DNA from 2 places in the Arthrobacter sp. MW3 TE3886 genome. Region 1 is predicted to be linked to the other one. Evidence: predicted binding sites of a transcription regulator. Region 1 holds the regulator's gene; the other holds the start of a gene.
The links. The regulator LexA, encoded in region 1, represses DNA repair genes until DNA is damaged. The targets are predictions, from matches to a motif close to TCGAACANNTGTTCGA.
Positions count from the first base shown of each region.

Region 2: the regulator LexA is predicted to act here: its motif matches at 6,619-6,634, upstream of ABH915_RS11695 (LexA family transcriptional regulator).

Region 1 is NZ_JBGCAN010000001.1:1,768,993-1,779,112, forward strand. Features, by position in the region: gene hflX (GTPase HflX) at 1-632, shown strand, start outside; gene ABH915_RS08045 (ATP-dependent DNA helicase) at 625-2,769, shown strand; gene lexA (transcriptional repressor LexA) at 2,907-3,656, opposite strand; gene ABH915_RS08055 (LysM peptidoglycan-binding domain-containing protein) at 4,017-4,607, shown strand; gene ABH915_RS08060 (histidinol-phosphate transaminase) at 4,676-5,794, shown strand; gene hisB (imidazoleglycerol-phosphate dehydratase HisB) at 5,866-6,492, shown strand; gene hisH (imidazole glycerol phosphate synthase subunit HisH) at 6,489-7,238, shown strand; gene ABH915_RS08075 (hypothetical protein) at 7,239-7,397, shown strand; gene priA (bifunctional 1-(5-phosphoribosyl)-5-((5-phosphoribosylamino)methylideneamino)imidazole-4-carboxamide isomerase/phosphoribosylanthranilate isomerase PriA) at 7,438-8,184, shown strand; gene ABH915_RS08085 (SseB family protein) at 8,198-9,154, shown strand; gene ABH915_RS08090 (MFS transporter) at 9,217-10,120, shown strand, end outside.
Region 2 is NZ_JBGCAN010000001.1:2,573,508-2,583,627, reverse strand. Features, by position in the region: gene ABH915_RS11735 (VOC family protein) at 1-128, shown strand, start outside; gene ABH915_RS11730 (hypothetical protein) at 611-739, opposite strand; gene ABH915_RS11725 (hypothetical protein) at 983-1,570, shown strand; gene ABH915_RS11720 (T6SS immunity protein Tdi1 domain-containing protein) at 1,801-2,259, opposite strand; gene ABH915_RS11715 (hypothetical protein) at 2,431-3,015, opposite strand; gene ABH915_RS11710 (glycoside hydrolase family 15 protein) at 3,341-5,272, opposite strand; gene ABH915_RS11705 (VOC family protein) at 5,367-5,810, shown strand; gene ABH915_RS11700 (dihydrofolate reductase family protein) at 5,910-6,500, shown strand; gene ABH915_RS11695 (LexA family transcriptional regulator) at 6,648-7,079, shown strand; gene ABH915_RS11690 (Y-family DNA polymerase) at 7,088-8,386, shown strand; gene ABH915_RS11685 (hypothetical protein) at 8,427-8,747, shown strand; gene ABH915_RS11680 (hypothetical protein) at 8,754-9,134, shown strand; gene ABH915_RS11675 (NmrA family NAD(P)-binding protein) at 9,272-10,120, shown strand, end outside.

The DNA.
Region 1 (10,120 bases):
AGTCCTCGCTGCTGAACCGGCTGACCGATGCGGGGGTGCTGGTGGAAAACGCCCTGTTCGCCACCTTGGACCCCACCGTCCGCAAGGCCGAAACCGCTGACGGGCTGGGATACACCCTGGCCGACACCGTGGGCTTTGTCCGTTCCCTGCCCACCCAGCTCGTGGAGGCATTCCGCTCCACGCTGGAAGAGGTGGCCGACTCTGACCTGATCCTGCATGTCGTGGACGTCTCGCACCCGGATCCGGAAGGCCAGATCGCCGCTGTCCGGACGGTCTTCAGCGAAGTCGACGCGCGCAAGGTTCCGGAAATCATTGTCCTGAACAAGGCCGACGCCGCTGACCCGTTCGTGGTCGAGCGGCTCAAGCAGCGCGAGCCGCGCCACGTGGTGGTCTCGGCCCGCACCGGCGAAGGCATTCCGGAACTGCTCAAGGCCATCAGCGACGGCATTCCGCGGCCCAGCGTGAAGCTTGAACTGCTGATCCCGTACAACCGCGGGGATCTGATCAGCAAGCTCCACGAAAGCGACGCCGAGATCCTCAGCCTCGACCACGAGGAAACCGGGACCCGTGCCGTGGTGATGGTGCGTGAAGGACTCGCCGCCGAACTGGATCCCTTCATCAGCAATGACTGAGGCTGCGGTGACCAGGGCTGACGCCGATCCAGCTGACGCGGATCCAGCCGACGCCGAACCAGCGGATGGTGGATCGGCCGAGCCTGATGCCGGTTCGGTTGCCGGCGCGGCCGGCGAGGAGTTTGTGGTTAAGCTGCTCGACCGTGCCGTGTCCGGCATGGGCGGGCAGAGCCGCGATGGCCAGCACGAAATGGCCCGGCAGGTGGCGCGCGCGATCGACAGCGGCGACCACCTGCTGGTCCAGGCCGGCACCGGCACCGGCAAGTCCCTGGCCTACCTGATTCCACTCATCGCGCATTCGCTGACCAGCAACAAACCCACCCTGGTCTCCACCGCCACCCTGGCGCTGCAGACCCAGATCGTGGGCCGCGACCTGCCCAGGCTGCTCAAGACCATCACGCCTGCCCTGGAACGGCCCGTCAAGGTCGCCCTGGTCAAGGGCCGGTCCAACTACGTCTGCCGGCACAAACTCGAGGGCGGCTTCCCGTCCGAAGAACCTTCCGAGGGACAGCTGTTTTCCCTTGGCGAGGACACCAGCGTGCCGCATTTCGCCGCCGCACTGGGCGGGCCGTCCTCCCAGCTGGGCAAGGAAGTCGTCCGCCTGCGCGAATGGGCCGAGGAGACCGCGACGGGGGACCGCGACGAGCTCATGCCCGGCGTCACGGACCGGGCCTGGCGCCAGGTCTCGGTCACCTCCATGGAGTGCCTCGGCGCGCAGAAATGCCCGCTCGCGGCCGAATGCTTCAGCGAGCTGGCGCGTCAGAACGCCGCCGACGCCGACGTCGTGGTCACCAACCACGCCATGCTCGCCGTCAGCGCCTTCGAAGGCCTGGCGGTGCTGCCCGAGTACGACGTCGTGGTGGTGGATGAGGCGCACGAACTCCAGGACCGCGTCACGGGCGCGGTTTCGGGCCAGCTCTCCGTGGCGATGGTGCACGCCGCCGCGTCCGGGGCCCGGAAGCACACGGGCATCACCGTGGATGCGCTGAACAATGCCGCCGCCCACCTGGAGCTGGCCATCGACGGCGTCCCCAGCGGGCTGATGCCCAATGGCCTGAACAGCGAGCAGTTGGACTGCATCGATCAGCTGCGCGACGCGTGCCGCGCCGCCCTGTCCGATTCCAAGGGGGACAGCTCCGCGACGGCCGACGGCGGACGCCAGCTGGCCCGTTCACGGCTCATGGTCATCCTGGAACTCTGTGAACGCCTCCTGGCCGCGCGCGAAAACCGCGAAGTCGTGTGGTTCTCCCGCAACAGCAGCTTCGACCCGGCACAGGGCTACTCCCAGCCGGACGAGAGCGCGCCGGCCTTGATCAATGTTGCCCCGCTGAGCGTCGCAGGACGGTTGCGCGAAGGCCTGTTCGCGGACCACACCGTCATCCTGACCTCGGCCACACTGGCCATCGGCGCCGCCTTCGAACCCGCCGCCGGAGGCCTGGGCCTGGTTGGCAACGGCGCCCCGAGCTGGACCGGCGTCGACGTCGGATCCCCGTTCGACTACCCGAAGCAGGGCATCCTCTACGTCGCCAGGCACCTGCCCAAACCCGGCCGCGGAACGTCCCCCGAGGCTTTGGACGAACTCGAGAAGCTGATCCGCGCTTCCGGCGGCGGTGCGCTGTGCCTGTTCTCCTCGCGGCGTGCGGCCGAGGAAGCAGCCGAGGCCATGCGGCCCCGGCTGGGCCTCAGCATCCTGTGCCAGGGGGAGTCGACCATGACGGCGCTCGTGCGGCAGTTCGCCGACGAGCCCGACACGTGTTTGTTCGGCACCATGTCGCTCTGGCAGGGCGTCGACGTCCCTGGCGTGTCCTGCCGGCTGGTGGTCATCGACCGGATTCCCTTCCCGCGGCCGGACGACCCGCTGATGACGGCACGTTCGCGGGCCGTGGCCCAGGCCGGCGGCAATGGCTTCATGGCCGTCTCGGCCACGCATGCCGCCATCCGCCTCGCGCAGGGCGCCGGACGGCTGATCCGTTCGACCTCGGATAAGGGCGTGGTGGCAGTGCTGGATTCGCGGCTCTCCACGGAGCGCTACGGCGGCTTCCTGCGCGCCGCGCTGCCGCCGTTCTGGCCCACCACCGATTCATCGATAGCCATGGCGGCCCTGAAGCGCCTGGCGAAGGACCCCGCGAAAGACTAGGTCCCAAGCCAGGCGCCACCCTGCGCGGAATTCCGCGCGGGGTGGCCGCCACTGGCGGCCTGGCCCGGGATGGCTAAGGGGAGCGCAGCTTAGAGGGAACGCGGTTTAGAGGGAGCGCGGTTTAGAGGGAGCGCGGTTTAGAGGGAGCGCAGTACCGAGACGACTTTGCCCATGATGACGGCGTGGTCGCCGAGGATGGGCTCGTACTGGGTGTTTTGCGGCAGCAGCCAGGTGTGGCCGTCCCGCTGGCGGAATGTCTTGACCGTGGCTTCGTCGTCCAGCAGGGCGGCCACGATGTCGCCGTTCAGGGCATCACCCTGGCGGCGGACAACCACCCAGTCGCCGTCGCAGATGGCGGCGTCAATCATTGAATCGCCAGCGACCTTGAGCATGAAGAGTTCGCCATGACCCACGAGCTGGCGGGGCAGCGGCATGACGTCCTCCACCACCTGGTCCGCGAGGATCGGGCCGCCGGCGGCGATGCGTCCGACGAACGGCACCATTGCCGTGTCAGTGGCGCTGGCGAGCTCGGTTACCGACAGGCCGCCCACGGCCCGCAAGGGACTGGATTTCTCGATCCCCGATATCGGCGTGGTTCCCTCGTCCAGGGTCAGCGGCATGAGCACTTCCATGGCTCGGGGCCGCTTCGGATCACGCCGCAGGTAGCCAAGCTTCTCAAGCTGGGAGAGCTGGTGGGTCACGCTCGAGAGGCTGGCGAGACCGACGGTGTCGCCGATCTCGCGCATCGACGGCGGGTAGCCCTTGTCCGTGACGGACCGCTGGATGGTCTCCAGGATTTTCTTTTGCCGGACGGTGAGGCTCTTGGGGGCCCGGGCGGGCTGCGGGCTCCGTGGGGTGGCCCTGCCGCCGGTGGCTTGTGCTGCCATGTTCGCCAATGCCTTTCCGTTCCGCCCGGCTGCCGTGGCTACTGTCACCGGGAACTTCCGGCCTGAAATGTCAGACCCTGCTGATCAACTACGAATGAATTCCCTCAGGGAGTTCAAAGTGGTTGTCCTGTCCCTCAAAAATAGGCCAGCCGCAGACCTTTTTCAAACATTTGTTCTAGCGAGTCTCGACATCGTTCGTTAGTAAGTGCTAAAACAGAACAAGCAAGATTCGAATATGTGTTCGATTTCGCTGATCTGGGTTCGCAAGCGATGTTCGGTTCTATGTTCGAAGGTTCGGCCGGTTGGCGGAGAGTACATGAGTACGCCGGGCGGCAACTATGGTCCAGGAGGGCTCAGTTCATGTCAGTTTCAAGCGCGTTTCACGGCACTAGCATTCAGGGCATCGCGACCGGCCGCCGAGGTGTTGTTCCGGGCGGCGCGGCGGATCGCCGCAGCATCGGATACGGCAGCATCGGACACAGTGGCATCGAACACGGCGACATCAGCCAGGGCGGCATGGGGCCGGGCAGTTCCCGTTACGGCAACGTCTACCCGCTCAATGCCAGGCGCCGCACGTCCGCGACGTCGCAGGCGCCCCAAGGGGCCACGGGCGCGGTTTCCGCCGGCCGGCCGAAGCAGCCGCCGCTGCGGCTCACCCGGCGCGGACGCTTCGTCTTTTTCGGTGTCCCCCTGATCCTGCTGGCGGCGTTCATCCTGTCCTTGAGCGGATTCCTCAACGCTCCCGCCAAGGCGGCAGATTCCGCGGACCAGCTCTCGGTGACGCCGACCGTTTCCGTCACAGTGCAACCGGGGGAGTCCCTCTGGGCCATTGCGGGGTCGGTGGCTCCGGAGCGCGATCCCCGAGACGTCGTGGCGGACATCGTGCAGCTGAACAATCTGGACGCCGCGGGTGTCATGCCGGGCCAGCAGCTGTTCGTCCCGGCCAAGTAACCTCCCCCAGATGCCGTCGCAGGCGTCACAGTTTCAGCGCCCGTCCCGCTACCACTTAAACTGGTCACGTGACTGACCAGCTTGAGCGCCTCAACCGACTGCCCCTCCGAACCAATCTGCGTGGCCTGCGTCCGTATGGCGCGCCGCAGCTGGACGTCCCCATCCTGCTCAACGTCAACGAGAACACCCATGGGGTCCCGGCCGATGTCCGCGCCGCGATCACCGAGGCCGTGAGCGCCGCCGCTGCCGGACTGAACCGCTATCCGGACCGCGAGTTCACCGAATTGCGCGAAGCCCTCGCCGAATACCTCGGCCATGGCCTGGACGCGGAGAACATCTGGGCCGCGAACGGTTCCAACGAAGTCCTGCAGCAAATCCTCCAGGCCTTCGGCGGCCCCGGCCGGACAGCCCTCGGGTTCCCTCCCACGTATTCGATGTATCCGCTGCTGGCTTCCGGCACGGACACGGAATACATCGTCGGGGCGCGCGCGTCGGACTATGGGCTCAGCGCGGAATCGGCGGCACAGCAGGTCCGCGAGCTTCAGCCCAACATCGTCTTCCTCTGCTCCCCGAACAACCCGACCGGAACGGGGCTGGGCCTCGATGTGGTCGAGGCCGTCTATGACGCCGGCGAGGCCAGTCAGACCATCGTGATCGTCGATGAGGCCTACCACGAGTTCGCCCACGACGGCACGCCCAGCGCGCTCACCCTGCTGCCTGGCCGGGAACGGCTCATCGTCTCGCGCACCATGAGCAAGGCCTTCGCCCTCGCCGGCGCGCGCCTCGGCTACATGGCCGCGGCCCCGGAGGTCGCGGACGCCCTGCGGCTGGTCCGTCTCCCGTACCACCTCTCGGCCATCACCCAGGCCGCGGCCCTGGCCGCCCTGCGCCACCGGGAGGCACTCATGGCGGACGTCGAGGACATCAAGCGCCAGCGCGACCGGATCGTGTCGGAACTGACGCGGCTGGGCCTGACGCCGGCCGCGTCCGATTCCAACTACGTGTTCTTCGGCGGCCTGGAGAACCCCCATGAGGTCTGGCAGGGCATGCTGGACGCCGGTGTCCTCATCCGCGATGTCGGCATTCCGGGGCACCTGCGCGTCACCGCGGGCACTGAGACCGAAACCACAGCCTTCCTGGAGGCCCTTGAACTCATCCTGGCCGGCTCCGCAAAGCCGCAGGCCTAGACTTGGTGGGGAGCCCGATCGTCCCCGCCAGAGTGCCCAACACCCTGCTTTCTTCCAAAGGACACATCTACATGAGCAACACCGGATCCACCACCGCCGAGGGCCGGACCGCACGCATGGAACGGACCACCAGCGAGTCCTCGGTCCTGGTCGAGATCAACCTGGACGGCACCGGCGTGTCAGACATCAGCACGTCGGTCCCGTTCTACGACCACATGCTGACGGCCCTCAGCAAGCACTCCCTGATCGACATGACGGTCAAGGCCACCGGTGACACCCACATCGATGTCCACCACACCGTCGAGGACGTGGCCATCACCTTCGGCGAGGTCCTGCGGACCGCCCTGGGCAACAAAGCCGGGATCCGCCGCTTCGGCGAGGCGACCGTGCCCCTGGATGAGGCCCTCGCGCAAGCTGTCGTGGACGTCTCCGGCCGTCCCTACCTGGTCCACGCCGGCGAGCCGGCAGGGCAGGAATACCACCTGATCGGCGGCCACTTCACGGGCTCCCTGACCCGCCACGTCTTCGAAGCGATCACCCTTCACGCCGGGATCTGCCTGCACATGAACGTCACTGCCGGGCGCGACCCCCACCACATCGTCGAAGCCCAGTTCAAAGCCTTTGCCCGTGCCCTGCGCGCCGCCGTCGAACCGGATCCCCGGGTCGAAGGCATCCCGTCGACAAAGGGTGCCTTGTGACCGGCCCGCTGCTCCGCGACGGGGCCATCATCGACCCCGCCGCCGCGGCCAAGCCGGTCTCCCCGCAGGGAAAGCCCACAGTTACGGTGCTGGACTACGGCTCCGGAAACGTCCGGTCCGCCGTCCGCGCCCTGGAGCGGGCCGGCGCCGAAGTCATCCTCAGCGCCAAGCCTGAGGATGTCCTCAACGCCGACGGCCTCGTCGTCCCCGGTGTCGGCGCCTTCGAAACCGTCATGCGCGAACTCAAGGCCGTTGACGCCATCCGCATGATCGGCCGCAGGGTCGCCGGAGGCCGCCCCGTGCTGGCCATCTGCGTCGGACTCCAAGTGCTGTTCGAGGCCGGCGTCGAGCACGGCACCGAAGCCGAAGGCATGGGGGAGTGGCCCGGCAAGGTGGAACTGTTGCCTGCCGACGTCGTGCCCCACATGGGCTGGAACACCGTCTCCGTCCCCGAAGGGTCCAAGCTCTTCGCCGGGGTTGAGGGCGAGCGTTTCTACTTCGTGCACTCGTACGGGGTCCAGCAGTGGGACTTCGACGTCATCCAGCCGCGGATGGCCGCGCCGCTGGTGACCTGGTCCGACCACGGCGCCCCGTTCATCGCGGCCGTCGAGAACGGCCCGCTCTGTGCCACCCAGTTCCACCCGGAGAAGTCCGGCGACGCCGGCGCCCGGCTGCTGCGCAACTGGGTCCAGGGCCTGCGCCCCGCAGTCCCGGAACGTACCGCGGCCCCGGAAGCGACCGCCTAGATGTGGTCCCTGGTCCTCATGGGCGTCGCCGGCCTGCTGGTCGGCGGCGCGATCTCCTTCCGCCAGCAGAAAAGCCCGCTCTGGGTGCAGATCGTTTTCTACATCCTCGCCGGCATGTCGCTGCTCGCCGCCTACCTCCTGACCCTGCCGGCGTCCTGACCGCCCCTCCCACCACCATCCCCAAGCTGAGGACTCCACGATGACCACCGAAACCCCGCTGCCCGTACTCGAGCTCCTGCCCGCCGTCGACGTCGTCAACGGCCAGGCCGTCCGGCTCGTTCAGGGCGAAGCAGGCAGCGAGACGAGCTACGGCACCCCGCTGGAGGCCGCCCTCAACTGGCAGCAGCAGGGGGCTGAGTGGGTGCACCTGGTTGACCTGGACGCCGCGTTCGGGCGCGGCTCCAACGCCGAACTCCTGCGCGAGGTGGTAGGCCGGCTCGATATCAAGGTGGAGCTCTCCGGCGGCCTGCGCGACGACGAATCCCTCGAGAAGGCACTCGACCTCGGCGTCGCCCGCGTCAACCTGGGCACGGCGGCACTGGAGAACCCGGAGTGGACGGCCCGGGTGATCGAGCGCTTCGGCGACAAGATCGCCGTCGGCCTGGATGTCCGCGGCACCACCCTCGCCGGCCGGGGCTGGACCAAGGAAGGCGGTGACCTCTGGGACGTGCTCGGCCGCCTCGAGGACGCCGGCTGCGCCCGGTACGTCGTGACCGATGTGACCAAGGACGGCACCCTCCAGGGCCCCAACGTCGAGCTCCTGCGCCAGATGGTCGAGAAGACGGGCAAACCGGTGGTCGCCTCCGGCGGCATTTCCAGCCTCGAGGATCTCAAGGTCCTGCGTTCCCTGGTGCCGCTCGGCGTCGAAGGCGCCATCATCGGCAAGGCCCTCTACAACGGCAACTTCACCCTGCCCGAGGCCCTCGACGTCGCCGGCCGCCGCTAGGCGGTCAGTGCCAATGACACACACCCACGATCCCCGCGACCCCAACAACCCCCAGGATGGCGGGGAGGCAGGGGCCGGGGCAGGTCCCGTCCGGCATTTGCCCGGGCACATCGCGGCGGCCCTCGCCGGCGCCGGCGGGGCCACCGACTCCGCCGGCCAACCCTGGGCCGGCCGCAGCCTGTCCGGCGATGACGCAAAGATCCACAATTTCGACGACGACGACGGCACCGCCGACGCCGGCTATCTGGCGGCTTTGTCCGACCTCGCCGCGGGCGCGGGTGGTGAGGCCGCCGTGGTGGCCTCGCTTGCCACCGCCCGGGTGTTCGTGCCAATCCTCGCCCAGCTCGCCGAAGAGGGCGAGGCCGCGGCCGGGCCCAACGGGGACCCGTTGCACGGTGACAAACTTCGCTCGGACAAACAGGCCGACATGGCCCTGGTGACGCTCAAGGCGCCGGACGGGCGCACGGCCATGCCGGTGTTCACCTCGGCGGCATCACTGACGGCGTGGCACCCGGAGGCCCGGCCGGTCGCTGTGTACGCGGCCCGGGCCGCCCTGTCAGCGGTCGCGGAAGGCGCCGAGCTGCTCGTGATTGATCCCGGCTCGGAAGTGACATTCGTGGTCCGCCGGCCGGCAGTGTGGGCCCTCGCCCAGCAGCGGGCCTGGACGCCGTCGTACGCCGATCCCGATCTCGCGGGGGCCCTCGGGGAAGACGCGGTTGGCTTTCCGGCGGTCCGCCGTGTTGAAATTCATCCGGGGGGTGGAGTTGCCTCGGCCACGGCCGATGGCAGGCGGCTCCCCGGTGGGGGAGCCGGCCCGGAACTCCGTGTGGTCCTCTACCTTGAAGACGGTCTCGACGCCGCCGGCGTGCAGTCGATCGTCGCCGGCCTCAATGATGCCTGGGCCCGGAATGAAATCTTTGCCGAGCGGGTTGATTCGATCGAGGTCAAGCTGCAGCGCGCAGCACCATAGCTGACGGCCCAACGGGGGGACCTCCCGGTGCTGCCGTGGGCAGTACCAGAAGGATGTAGTCCGTGAATTTCGCGCTTTACCGTGAGCTGCTGGCCGTCCGGCCCATCAGGCGCCTCCTGTTGGTCGGCATGATCGCCCGCATACCGCACTCGGCGGCCGGAGTCCTGCTGACCCTGCACATCGTCCTGACCCTCGGCCAGGGCTACGCCGCCGCCGGCGCAGCCGCCGCCGTCATGACGATCGGAATCGCCGTCGGCGCGCCCTGGCGCGGGCGCCGGGTCGACACCGTGGGGCTGCGCAAGGCGCTCATTCCGTCCGTCGTCTCCGAGACCGTGATCTGGTCGATCGTGCCGCACGTGTCCTACGAGGCCCTGCTGCCCCTGGTGTTCGTCGGCGGCCTGCTGACCCTGCCCATTTTCAGCGTGGTGCGGCAGTCGCTGGGCGTGCTGGCTCCCGGGGAACAGCGCCGCACGGCCTTTGCCCTCGACGCCATCGCCACCGAGCTGGTCTTCATGATCGGCCCCGCTGTCGGAGCCGTCGTCGCCACCAGCGGCCAGTCCGTCCTGGGCCTGACGGTCGTGGGCGTGGCGACGTCCGTCTCAGGACTCTTCCTCATGTGGTTCAACCCGCCCACTCGAAGCGCCTCCCCGGACGCCAGCCTTGAAGCGCAGGAGCTGGAATGTGCGGAAGCCGCCGTTGTTGCTGCGGCACCGGCCCACCTGCAGGAGGCCGCAGCCGAACTGGCACCCCTGGCAGCCGCCGCCGAGGAACGGCGACGGCGGGGCTCCGGCCTGCGCCACCGCGTCATCCACAATTTCAGCTGGTTCACGGCCGCCGTGGCCGCCGTCTTCGCTGTCGCGGCCGGCGCCGGCATGGTCCTCAGCGGCACCGACGTCGGGATCGTAGCGGCGCTCCAGACCGGCGGGCACGAGGCCGAAATCGGCATCGTGTTCCTGTTCTGGTGCG
Region 2 (10,120 bases), 800 kb from region 1:
TCGAGCGCCTGCGCGCCCACGGTGCCGAACTCGTGGGGGAGGTGGCGCAGTACGGGGACATCTACCGGTACTGCTATGTCCGCGGACCGGCCGGGATCATCATCGGGCTGGTCGAGGAGCTCCGCTGAACGTCATTCAGGGCATCGGTGTCCCGACGTGAAAGCCCCCTGAATCCGTCGCATAGCACTGGTGATGGGGGAGTAGCCGAGCGCCTCCGCGGTAATGGCTACGAGCGCGAGTTACGTGTTCTCGTGGACGGTTCCGAGCAGTGCAGCCCCCGTGTTGAAGACATTGCGCTGGGGAACCGTTGGTGATTGTGTCGCCCGGGAGAGACACCGGGGCAGTCGGGGATGGTCAGAACGGACCGCCGTCCGGGTCCCAAACCAGCGAATGCCGCCAGGGCGCGGAACAGCCGCAGCAGGATCTTGCCGCCGGCAGCGAACTCGCCGTCGATGAGACATTCGATATGGTCGAAAGCCGCTGCAGCTCTGCCTCAGTGAAAGCGCGGCGCTGGATCGACAAAGCATTGTTGATCGTGCGCTTGGGAGTTTTCCACTCGAAGCTGATCCAGCTCGGAATGTGTCCCTGAACTCACGTTCGGAAAACTGACTCAGCAATACCCAGGATGCTTCAGCCAGGCAAAGAGCATCGCCTCGGCATTGCTGGAGGAACGCCGCGTCGTGATGCTGGTCTGCCTTTCACCGGCCCGCAATCCGGCAGGAATTTCGTCGATGTCCACCGGACGTCAATGCCACTGAAACTCATCTCATGCGGGAGTTCGGCAGCCACTCCACCTCTGACTATTCAAGCGCCGATAATCAACATTATGTCAAGTAGAAGTGATTCAAGCGCAGAATCTGCAGATTTGGACCCGGTGATACGCACTGCCCGGTACAGGTGTCTGGATAGGCATGGACGCGTTAATCCAGTGAGCGCACCTGGGCAGGGCACTATGAAGCGACCTCGTGCGAGACTACCAAGCATGGTAACTGCCGCTTTCTACTTCGCGACCCTTGAGGACCAGGCGACGCTGCTCGACTACTTGGGAGAACCGGACAAGGTCACATTGCATCCGTGGCCAGTTGTTCGAAGTCCCCTGGATGCCCTCAGCCGTGACGAGGCCCTCGCCGTCCCGCAAGTGATGGTAGCCAACCGGGACCTCGGCCCACCACTGCCGACCCGCCCGGGTGACCGCGCGATGGATCAGCCTACGAAAGCTGGCGTCTTCAATAGGCTCAATTGGGACCGGTTGCGCCCTGCCCCGGACGAAGCTTTGGTGGACTCAAATGCTTCCCCGGTGCTTCTCTGGGTCCCCGCCAAAATCGGAACCGACGTCATAGGCGTCAGCCAGCTCGGATCGCAGGCCGACGCAATGGCAGCAATATCGACGGATTATGAGCGCTGGGTCAACCGGACGACCGACTGGATACGACGCAGGGGGACGAAAGTCTGGGGCCTTGGGCAAGGGACGGTTCGGCCCGATCTCGACATACAGCTAGGCTTCGTCAACAGTGTCTACGCACTTCCTGGAGCTCTTCGAGACCTCGAGCAAGGCGCGGCCGGACGCTAATGAATGGCAGCTACGCCCAATATTGAGCGCCTGATCCGACGCCTCGCCACGGAAGAAGTCCGTCACCGATCGTTGTGCTGCACAGTCAATAGCTCGAGTCTGATCAGTACGCGACGCACCGTGTGTGAGCCATAAGTCTCCATAAGCTTCAATTGTGGAATCTGATGCATCAGGCGCCCCTCTCCCCCGACCATTCAAGCCACGCAGCCAATGTGCTACGTACTCCACCTTTAGGCCAGGGATATTCCGCTGATCGGTGTTCCGGGCGGAAGAGTTCGGACCTGATTGTGAATCTGGCCAGCAATGTTCAGGGTCACGACGAAATCGCCTAACTCGACGTTGCTAAGTTCGGTCGGACCTCCGAGAACTGGTGGTATGCGAAAACCGTAGATCTCGGCCTCGCCCGGTTGGAGACCCGCGTTCTCTGCCTGGTGGGCCAAACCGATCATGAGGTAGTCGTCTTGCCCCTCGCGCGAGTTCAGTACCGCGCTCAGGTCACCCTCGCTCGACCACAGACGAGTAAGTTCGCCGGCAATGACGTCGAGGAACCAGAATCCGCTCTCCGTCTGAAAGAACACGTCACCGAACGGCGAAGTGAAAAGCGGACGCTTGTCGGCAAGATCGAGGAACGTCCAGGACTCGAGAGCATCGGCATAGAGAGCCGGCGGGAATCGACGAAGAGGTTGCATAACGTGACATTAGCGGAGACACTCGCTTCCCACGTGCGACATTCCCGGAAGTTGGGCGCTATTCGATATCAAAGACGCCCGAACTTGATCGCAATAGCGCCAGTGGGTTGTATTTGAGGACAAGTCAGATTGATGGCAAATTTGTGAGTCACAAAGAGAAATCCGCTCGATTCAGAGCGCCAACAAGCCCTCCGCGAGTGACTTCCTGACTCGCGCCCGCCCTCCCCCGGCCGTTTCTGCGGGGAAGCCTCCGCTCTCGAACGCCATGTTGAGATACGACACAAAGGGCATTTCGGCCTCCGTGACAAAGATTCCGTCGATGCCTCCGTCCGGGAGCCTGAGCCCATACGAATCGCCGCCGCTCACGTTTGCCTTATGTAACCGATCTGGCGCGGCTGGAAGCACGAATGAACCGACCTGCGGGTCATCTGATACCTCTTCTTCCCACGCCTCGTACTCCGCGGCAAAGAACCCAGCCATGGATTCTTGAGGAAATCTCGTACCCTCCAACTCGATGACCAACGGGTCCGCGTACGACGACTCGCTCCACTCCGGGTGGGTACCAACCAGCCACACGTCACCGACGAGGCGGATCCAGGACGAAAGGGCAAGAGGGATAGGGCCGAACTCCGCTTCCAGCCAGGAAACCAGTCGCGGCGCCGCAGGTGTCGCCGGACGGAACGGAACGACCGGGACGCGCAGCCCATCGTTGGAATGAAACCTAAATCCCTGCGACGTGAGGCGTTCGACGAGCACCTCAATGTTGGACCGCGCCCTAAGGGCCATCTGATCGCACACGGCCTGCGCCTCATCCCGAACAGCAGGATCACCGACGGCGGGTCCTAGACGTCGCAGTTCGGACCAGACACGCTCCCGGTCGCCTCTTCGGTATCGCTCGACCCAGTTTTCAGACCCCATGAAGATCGATTGTCCACCATCCCCCAACGCTTGCCGCGCATTCGGCAGCAAGACCATACGCAAGTCGCCGCCCCTGTCTACATCGCCGGGTTCGGACCCGAGTCAGTGCGGCTTCCCGTGGAAGCTTAAGCCCGAAATCCGAACCTTGGCCTTCGTCTACGTATCAAGGCGTGCGGTGGGCCGGGGCGAACTGCGCCGCGCGGGTGGCTTCTTCGGCGCGGATGAGGTGCACGAGCGCGTTGATGAGGGCCAGGTGGGTGAACGCCTGTGGGAAGTTGCCGAGGTGACGGCCGCTCACCGGATCCAGCTCCTCAGCGTAGAGGCCCAAGGGACTGGCAAGAGACAGCAGACGTTCGCACAGTGCCTTGGCGCGTACCACCTCTCCGATCTCGACCAGGGCTGAGACGAGCCAGAACGAGCAGGTCGTAAAGGTCTCTTCGTCGCCGGTGAGACCGTCGTCGGTCTGCTCGGTGCGGTAGCGAAGGACGAGTCCGTCCCGGGTGAGTTCATCGGCGATGGCCAAGACCGTGGCGCACACGCGTGGATCGTTGGCGGGCAGGAATCGGACGAGCGGAACAAGGAGAAGCGAGGCATCGAGGTTTGTTGTGCCGTAGGACTGGACGAACACGCCTCGGTCGTCGACACCATTGCGGCACATGTCCTCATGAATCTCTGTTGCGATGGCGTCCCACTTTCGGGCGTAATCAGCCTGACCGTGCAGGCGCGCCAGCCGGGCACCACGATCCAGGGCGACCCAGCACATGAGCTTGGAGGAGGTGAAGTGCTTCGGTTCGCCACGGACCTCCCAGATGCCGTTGTCGGGGTCCCGCCAGTGGGCAGCGGCTTGCTCGACCTGGCGGAGCAGGACGGGCCAGAGCGGCTCGGGAAGCTGATCACGGGATTTGGCGTGGAGGTAGACGGAGTCCAGCATCGTGCCCCAGACGTCGAGCTGGCGCTGGTGGGCGGCCGCGTTGCCGATCCGGACGGGGCGGGCGCCGTCGTAGCCGCCGAGTCCCTCGACTGTAACCTCGGGAAGGTCCCTTTCGCCGTCGATGCCGTACATGATCTGCAGGTCGTCCTCGGCGGCGACGTCGCGGATGAAAGCGAAGAAGTCGTCGGCTTCCCGGTCCAGGCCGAGGGTGTAGAGGGCCCAGAGCGCGAACGTGGAATCGCGCACCCACGTGTACCGGTAGTCCCAGTTCCGCTCTCCCCCGGGCGTCTCGGGCAGCGAGGTGGTGGGCGCCGCGACCAGAGCCCCAGTCGGTGCGTAGGTGAGGCCCTTCAACGTCAGCGCGCTTCGCTGCAACTGCTCCCGCCATGGGTGGTCGGGGAACTCGCCCCCGGTGATCCATTGCCTCCAGAACTCAGTGGTCTGCCACTGCTTGCGCGTGGCTTCTTCCCACGTCCGCGGCGGGGGCAGCGACCCCCAGGAGAGCGCGACAAAAGCCTGCTCGCCCTCGGTCATCCGGCTGCGGATGACCACGATGGAGTCCTCGATGCCCAGCCGGCGGTCGGTAGTCAGACGCAGCACCGGATCCCCCTCATCGCCGCTGACGGTCACGGCCTCTCCGTATCCGGGACCGGAGAAATCCCACCGTGCCCGGCGCCGGCCGTAGCTGAAGACCGGCTCGCACAGCACGGACAGCTCAACCGCACCGTTGACGCACCGGACGGTGCGCAGCAGGCAATGCTCGGCCTCGTAGTTCGTCGGCGGGCGGCGGTACCGGCCGGCCCTCTCGTCGGTGTGGTGCCACGGACCCATCACCAGGGCATCCCTCACGATCAGCCAGCCCGTCCTGGTCTGCCAGGTGGTCTCCAGGATCAAGCTGCCGGGGAGGTAGCGGCGCGCAGTGGGCTCCCGGACGCCGTACGGCGCCACCTTGAAGCCACCCGCGGCGCGGTCGAGGATAGTCGAGAACACACTCGGTGAGTCGTGACGCGGCACGCACATCCACTCGACCTGCCCGCTCGATGCAATCAAGCAGTTGGCCTCACAGTCAGACAAAAACCCATAGTCGGCGATCGGCGGATACGGACTCGTGCCGGTCCCGGGCCGCCGCCTCCCCTCTGCCCCTGACCGGGCGTCGATCCTCACCACCCCAGTATGTTCCCCTCAGAGTAAGTTGAGAATCCCTGCCGGCTCCGTCATTCGGATGGATCGACAAGACGAACAACGGAGGTTGGACCTCATGTCACATTTACGGCGTTTCGATCATGTTGGCATCACCGTTGCCGATCTCAAAGAGGTGACGGCGTTCTTCGTCGGGCTGGGCCTCGAGGTCGAGGGCACGCCGATGTTCGTCGAGGGCGAATTCCTCGACACGGTCATCGGCATCCCCGGCTCCCGTACCGAGATCGTAATGATGCGGGCGCCCGACGGAGGTACCCGGCTGGAGCTTTCGAGCTTTGTCCGGCCCGACCACCGGCCTGGATCGCCCGCGGCAATGGCCAATGAGCTGGGGCTGCGCAACGTGGCCTTCGAGGTCGACGACCTCCAGGCGGTCGTCGACCGGCTGGCCGCGGACGGCTACGGGCTGGTCGGCGACATCGGTCAGTACGAGCAAATCTGGCGCATGGCCTATGTGCGCGGTCCGGAGGGGATCATCGTGTCGCTGGCCGAGCGGATCGGCTGACCTGCCCTCACCCACGCAAACCGGAGTCTTCCAAACCGGCTGGTATGCCTGCCAGATAGGTCTTGTCGGTGCCCCTCCGAGTGGTGACATGATGGGCGCATGAGCCGAGTCACGTGCGATCTGACCATCTCCCTCGACGGATTCCTCGCCGGTCCGAACCAAAGCATGACGGAACCCCTGGGTGAGGGCGGGGAGCGCCTGCACAGGTGGATGTTCGAGGAAGCCGAGTCCAACGCAGCCGAGCTCGAAGGCATCCTCGCGGCCGGCGCCTACATCATGGGCCGGAACATGTACGCCGGTCCCGGGGCATGGGATGAGCAATGGCGGGGATGGTGGGGAGATGAACCGCCCTATCACGCACCTGTGTTCGTTCTTACCCATCACCCCCGCGAGCCCCTGGAGATGGAGGGCGGCACCACGTTCAACTTCGTGGCCGATGGGATCGAATCGGCGCTTGCCCAGGCGCGGAAGGCCGCTGGCAGCAAGGACGTGGCCATAGCCGGCGGAGCGCAGACCGCCCGACAATTCCTTTCGGCGGGGCTGATCGACGAGCTGCGGCTCCACATTGCGCCCATAGTCCTGGGTGCGGGCGAACGGCTGCTGGACGGCGTGACGGACCTCAAGCTTGAGCCGACGGACGTGAGCGGTTCCAGCCTCGTCACCCACGTGCGTTATCGCGTAATCCGCTGACAAGCTGACCCTGAGCCCTCGGGCGACACTCGGCGGACGCCGCGGCGCCGTCGCACGGGTAGTGGGGCAGAACGGCAGAGTCCATCTTTTGTCGGCCCATCCGGCTACACTGAATGTATCGAACATATATTCGAATAAGGGTGTGTTGTGGGCGTTGTTGTCGGTCCCCGCGTGATAGATGCGGGCATGTCGTTGTTGTCGGTGCTGATCTCGCCGGTCCCCGTCGCGGCCGGGTACCCCTCGCCGGCGCAGGATTACTTTGATGGGCGGATCGACCTGAACGAGCACCTGATCAAGGACATCACCAGCACCTACGTCGTGCGGGTCTCCGGAGACTCGATGGAACGCGCCGGCATCAGCGACGGCGATGAACTGATCGTGAACAGGGCCCTGGAGCCCAAGGACGGGTCCGTAGTCATCGCCGTCCTGGACGGGGAATTGACCATCAAGCGGCTCCGGATCACGGCCGCCGGCGTCGTGCTGCAGGCGGAGAATCCGGCGTACCCGGACATCCGGGTGCCATCCTTGTCAGATCTGGTCATCTGGGGCGTCGCGACCCGCTGCCTGCACCATGTTTGAGGCACACCATGTCTAAACCCGCCCCGATGCGGCGGATGCCGCAGATCGCGCACGTGGACGTGAACTGCTTCTACGCCTCGGCCGAGCGGGCATTCGACCCGTCCCTCGAAGGCCGGCCCGTCGTCGTCCTGTCCAACAACGACGGCTGCGCCGTCACCCGGTCCCCGGAAGCCAAGGCCCTCGGCATCACCCTGGGTGAGCCGTGGTTCAAACTCGCCCCGCGGGCCCGGGAATGGGGGCTCGTTGCGCTGTCCAGCAACTACGAGCTCTATGGGGACATCAGCGCCCGGGTGATGGAACTGCTCGGCCGCTACAGCGCCTGGCTGGAGGTCTACAGCATCGACGAGGCCTTCCTCGGCGTCAAAGGCACCCCGACGGACCTGCTGGCCCTGGGCCAGACCATGAAGGCAGCCGTGCGGCGGAACGTCGGGGTTCCGGTCTGCGTCGGGATCGCAGGGACCAAGACCCTGGCGAAACTGGCCAACAAATGGGCCAAGCACAACCCCGCCTTCGACGGCGTCTGCTACTGGGACTCCGTACCCGCCGCCGCCCGGGAAGCGCTCATGGGCCGGCTGTCCGTAATCGAAATCTGGGGCGTCGCGACGCGGCTGACCAAACGCCTCAACGCCCTAGGGCTCCATTCCATCCTTGACCTGGCCCGGGCCGATCCTGTGATGATCCGGGACCGCCTCTCCGTGGTCATGATGCGCACCGTCCTGGAACTGCAGGGCACCCCGTGCATCCCGATGGAGGAAGAACGGATCGGCCGGGACCAGCTCATCTTCTCGCGCTCCTTCGCCACCCCCATCACCACCGCCGCCGGCATGCGGCAGGTTATGAGCGTCTACGGCCAGCAGGCCTCGGCACGGCTGGCCAAACACGGCCTCCAGGCCAAGGTCCTCACCGCCTTCGCCGGCACCTCGCACTTCAACCCGAACGACACTTCCTACCCGTCGGTGTGCGTGCCGCTGCCGATGCCCACCGCCGATCCCGTCCTGCTCACCCGGGCCGCCCACGCACTCCTCCCCCACATCCACGAAGGCATCAAGTACGCCCGGGCAGGCATCATGGTCACCGACCTGCGCCCCACCGGCAACCAGGCGCCGCTGGCCCTGTTCGAAAACCCGCACGAGGAACGCCGCATCGGAACCATCCTGGAAGACGTGACCCGCCGGTACGGGCGCGGCTCCATCGGCCTCGGCCACGCCGGCATACGGGGTGGGCCGGACTGGACCATGAAACGGGACATGCTCTCCCCCCGCTACACCACCCACTGGGACGAACTCCCCCTCGTCAAAGCCGCCTAACACCACCTCACCCCGCAGCACCGCACCACGAAAGACCCCCATGACCCTCAGTACCGAAAACCCCGCACGAACCTTTGACCTTCAAGTCCGGCTCGACCCGGCAGGCAAGCCCCTCGCCATCCGGCACGACGGACTGATCTGGATTGTCGATCCCGCCACCGAGTCCCGGCACTGGATCGGCGGCGACCCCCGGCAGGCCACCCGACGCTCGGCCGCTGCTGGCGGCGCCAACCTGGCCGGTAGCGAATACTGGCGCGTCGAGGCCCGGCTGGGGTCGAATTCGGCGCTGCGCACCTTCACGCTGCGCCGGAATCCGCGCTCCGTCCAGTGGGTCCTGGACGACATCAGCGACGGCGGCTAGGCACCGGTGGCACTGAACCGTCAGCCGATCAACGACCAGACCTGGGCAGGGATCAGGGCAGAATTCACGCTGCCCACCCTGGAACAGGTCCGCCGCCGCCTCGACCAACTGATGGACGACCCCGAGCCCGTAATGCAGCAGCTCGTCCGCGTCTTCATCGACGACGGCACGTTCTGCCCGGGATTCCAATTCATCGCCGGCGGCCACCTCCACCCGACGGTCGTCGACCTTTTCCGGCGCGCGCTGGAATTGAAGGTTCCGCACAACTACTTCACGGCCTGGATGATCACCCCCTCGCGGGAACTCGGCGGGTCCCGCCCCGTTGACCACCTGAAAAGTGACCCCGCTCCCCTGCTTCGCGCGCTGGAATCCCACCGCTGGAGTTAGGGGGCCGGCAACTGACGTGCAACGGATCATTCCGGCTCGGGGATGGTTTGAGTCACGCCCCGGAATCGCAGCTGCCCTGCCGTTGGTAGTCTTTAGCCCACTATCCCTTTCCGCCCAACGTCACTTGAGGTGCCAACATGATTCCGGCGACTCCCCCTCCGGGCACCGTCCTTCTTGCCGGCGCCACCGGCGATCTCGGCGGGCGTATCCTTCGGAATTTGGCTGCCCTGGGGGCCACCGTTCGGGTCCTCACACGGCCAGGGACCAGTACGGAGCGGATTGCGCAGCTCCGCGCCCAGGGCGTCGAAGTGATCCAGACGGGCTACGACGATCCGGCGGGCCTCCGAAGGGCCTGCGCGGATGTTGACTGCGTAGTCTCCGCGATCAACGGCCTGGACAGCGCAATTTTCGACGCCCAATCGCGCTTGCTGGAGGCGGCGGCCGCGGTGGGCGTACCGCGCTTCATCCCTTCCGATTTCTCCATCGACTACCGTGGAATCAGCCCCCGAAGCAACCGGAACTTGCAGTTCCGCCGAGACTTCGCACAGCGACTGGACGCCACCGAAATCCGGGCCACGTCCATCCTCAACGGCGCCTTCACCGACATGCTCTCCGGGCAGGCACCCATGATCCTGTTCTCCCGGCGCCGGGTGCTCTTCTGGTCCGACCCCGATCAGGTGCTCGACTTCACCACGAAGGACGACACGGCCGCCTACACCGCCGCCGCCGCCCTCGACGAGCGGGCGCCCCGCGTTCTCCAGATCGCCGGAGACCAGGTCACGGCAAGGACCCTGGCAGCCACCATGTCCGAGCTGACCGGAACGCAATTCCGGCTCCTCTACGCGGGCAGCGTCGGTTCCTTGACTGCAATGAGCCGGGCAGTCAAAGCCCTCACGCCGGCCTCCGACAAGCCCTTCCCGCCGTGGCAGGGCATGCAGTACTTCGCCAGCATGTTCAGCGGCGACGCGACCCTGAACTACGTCAGC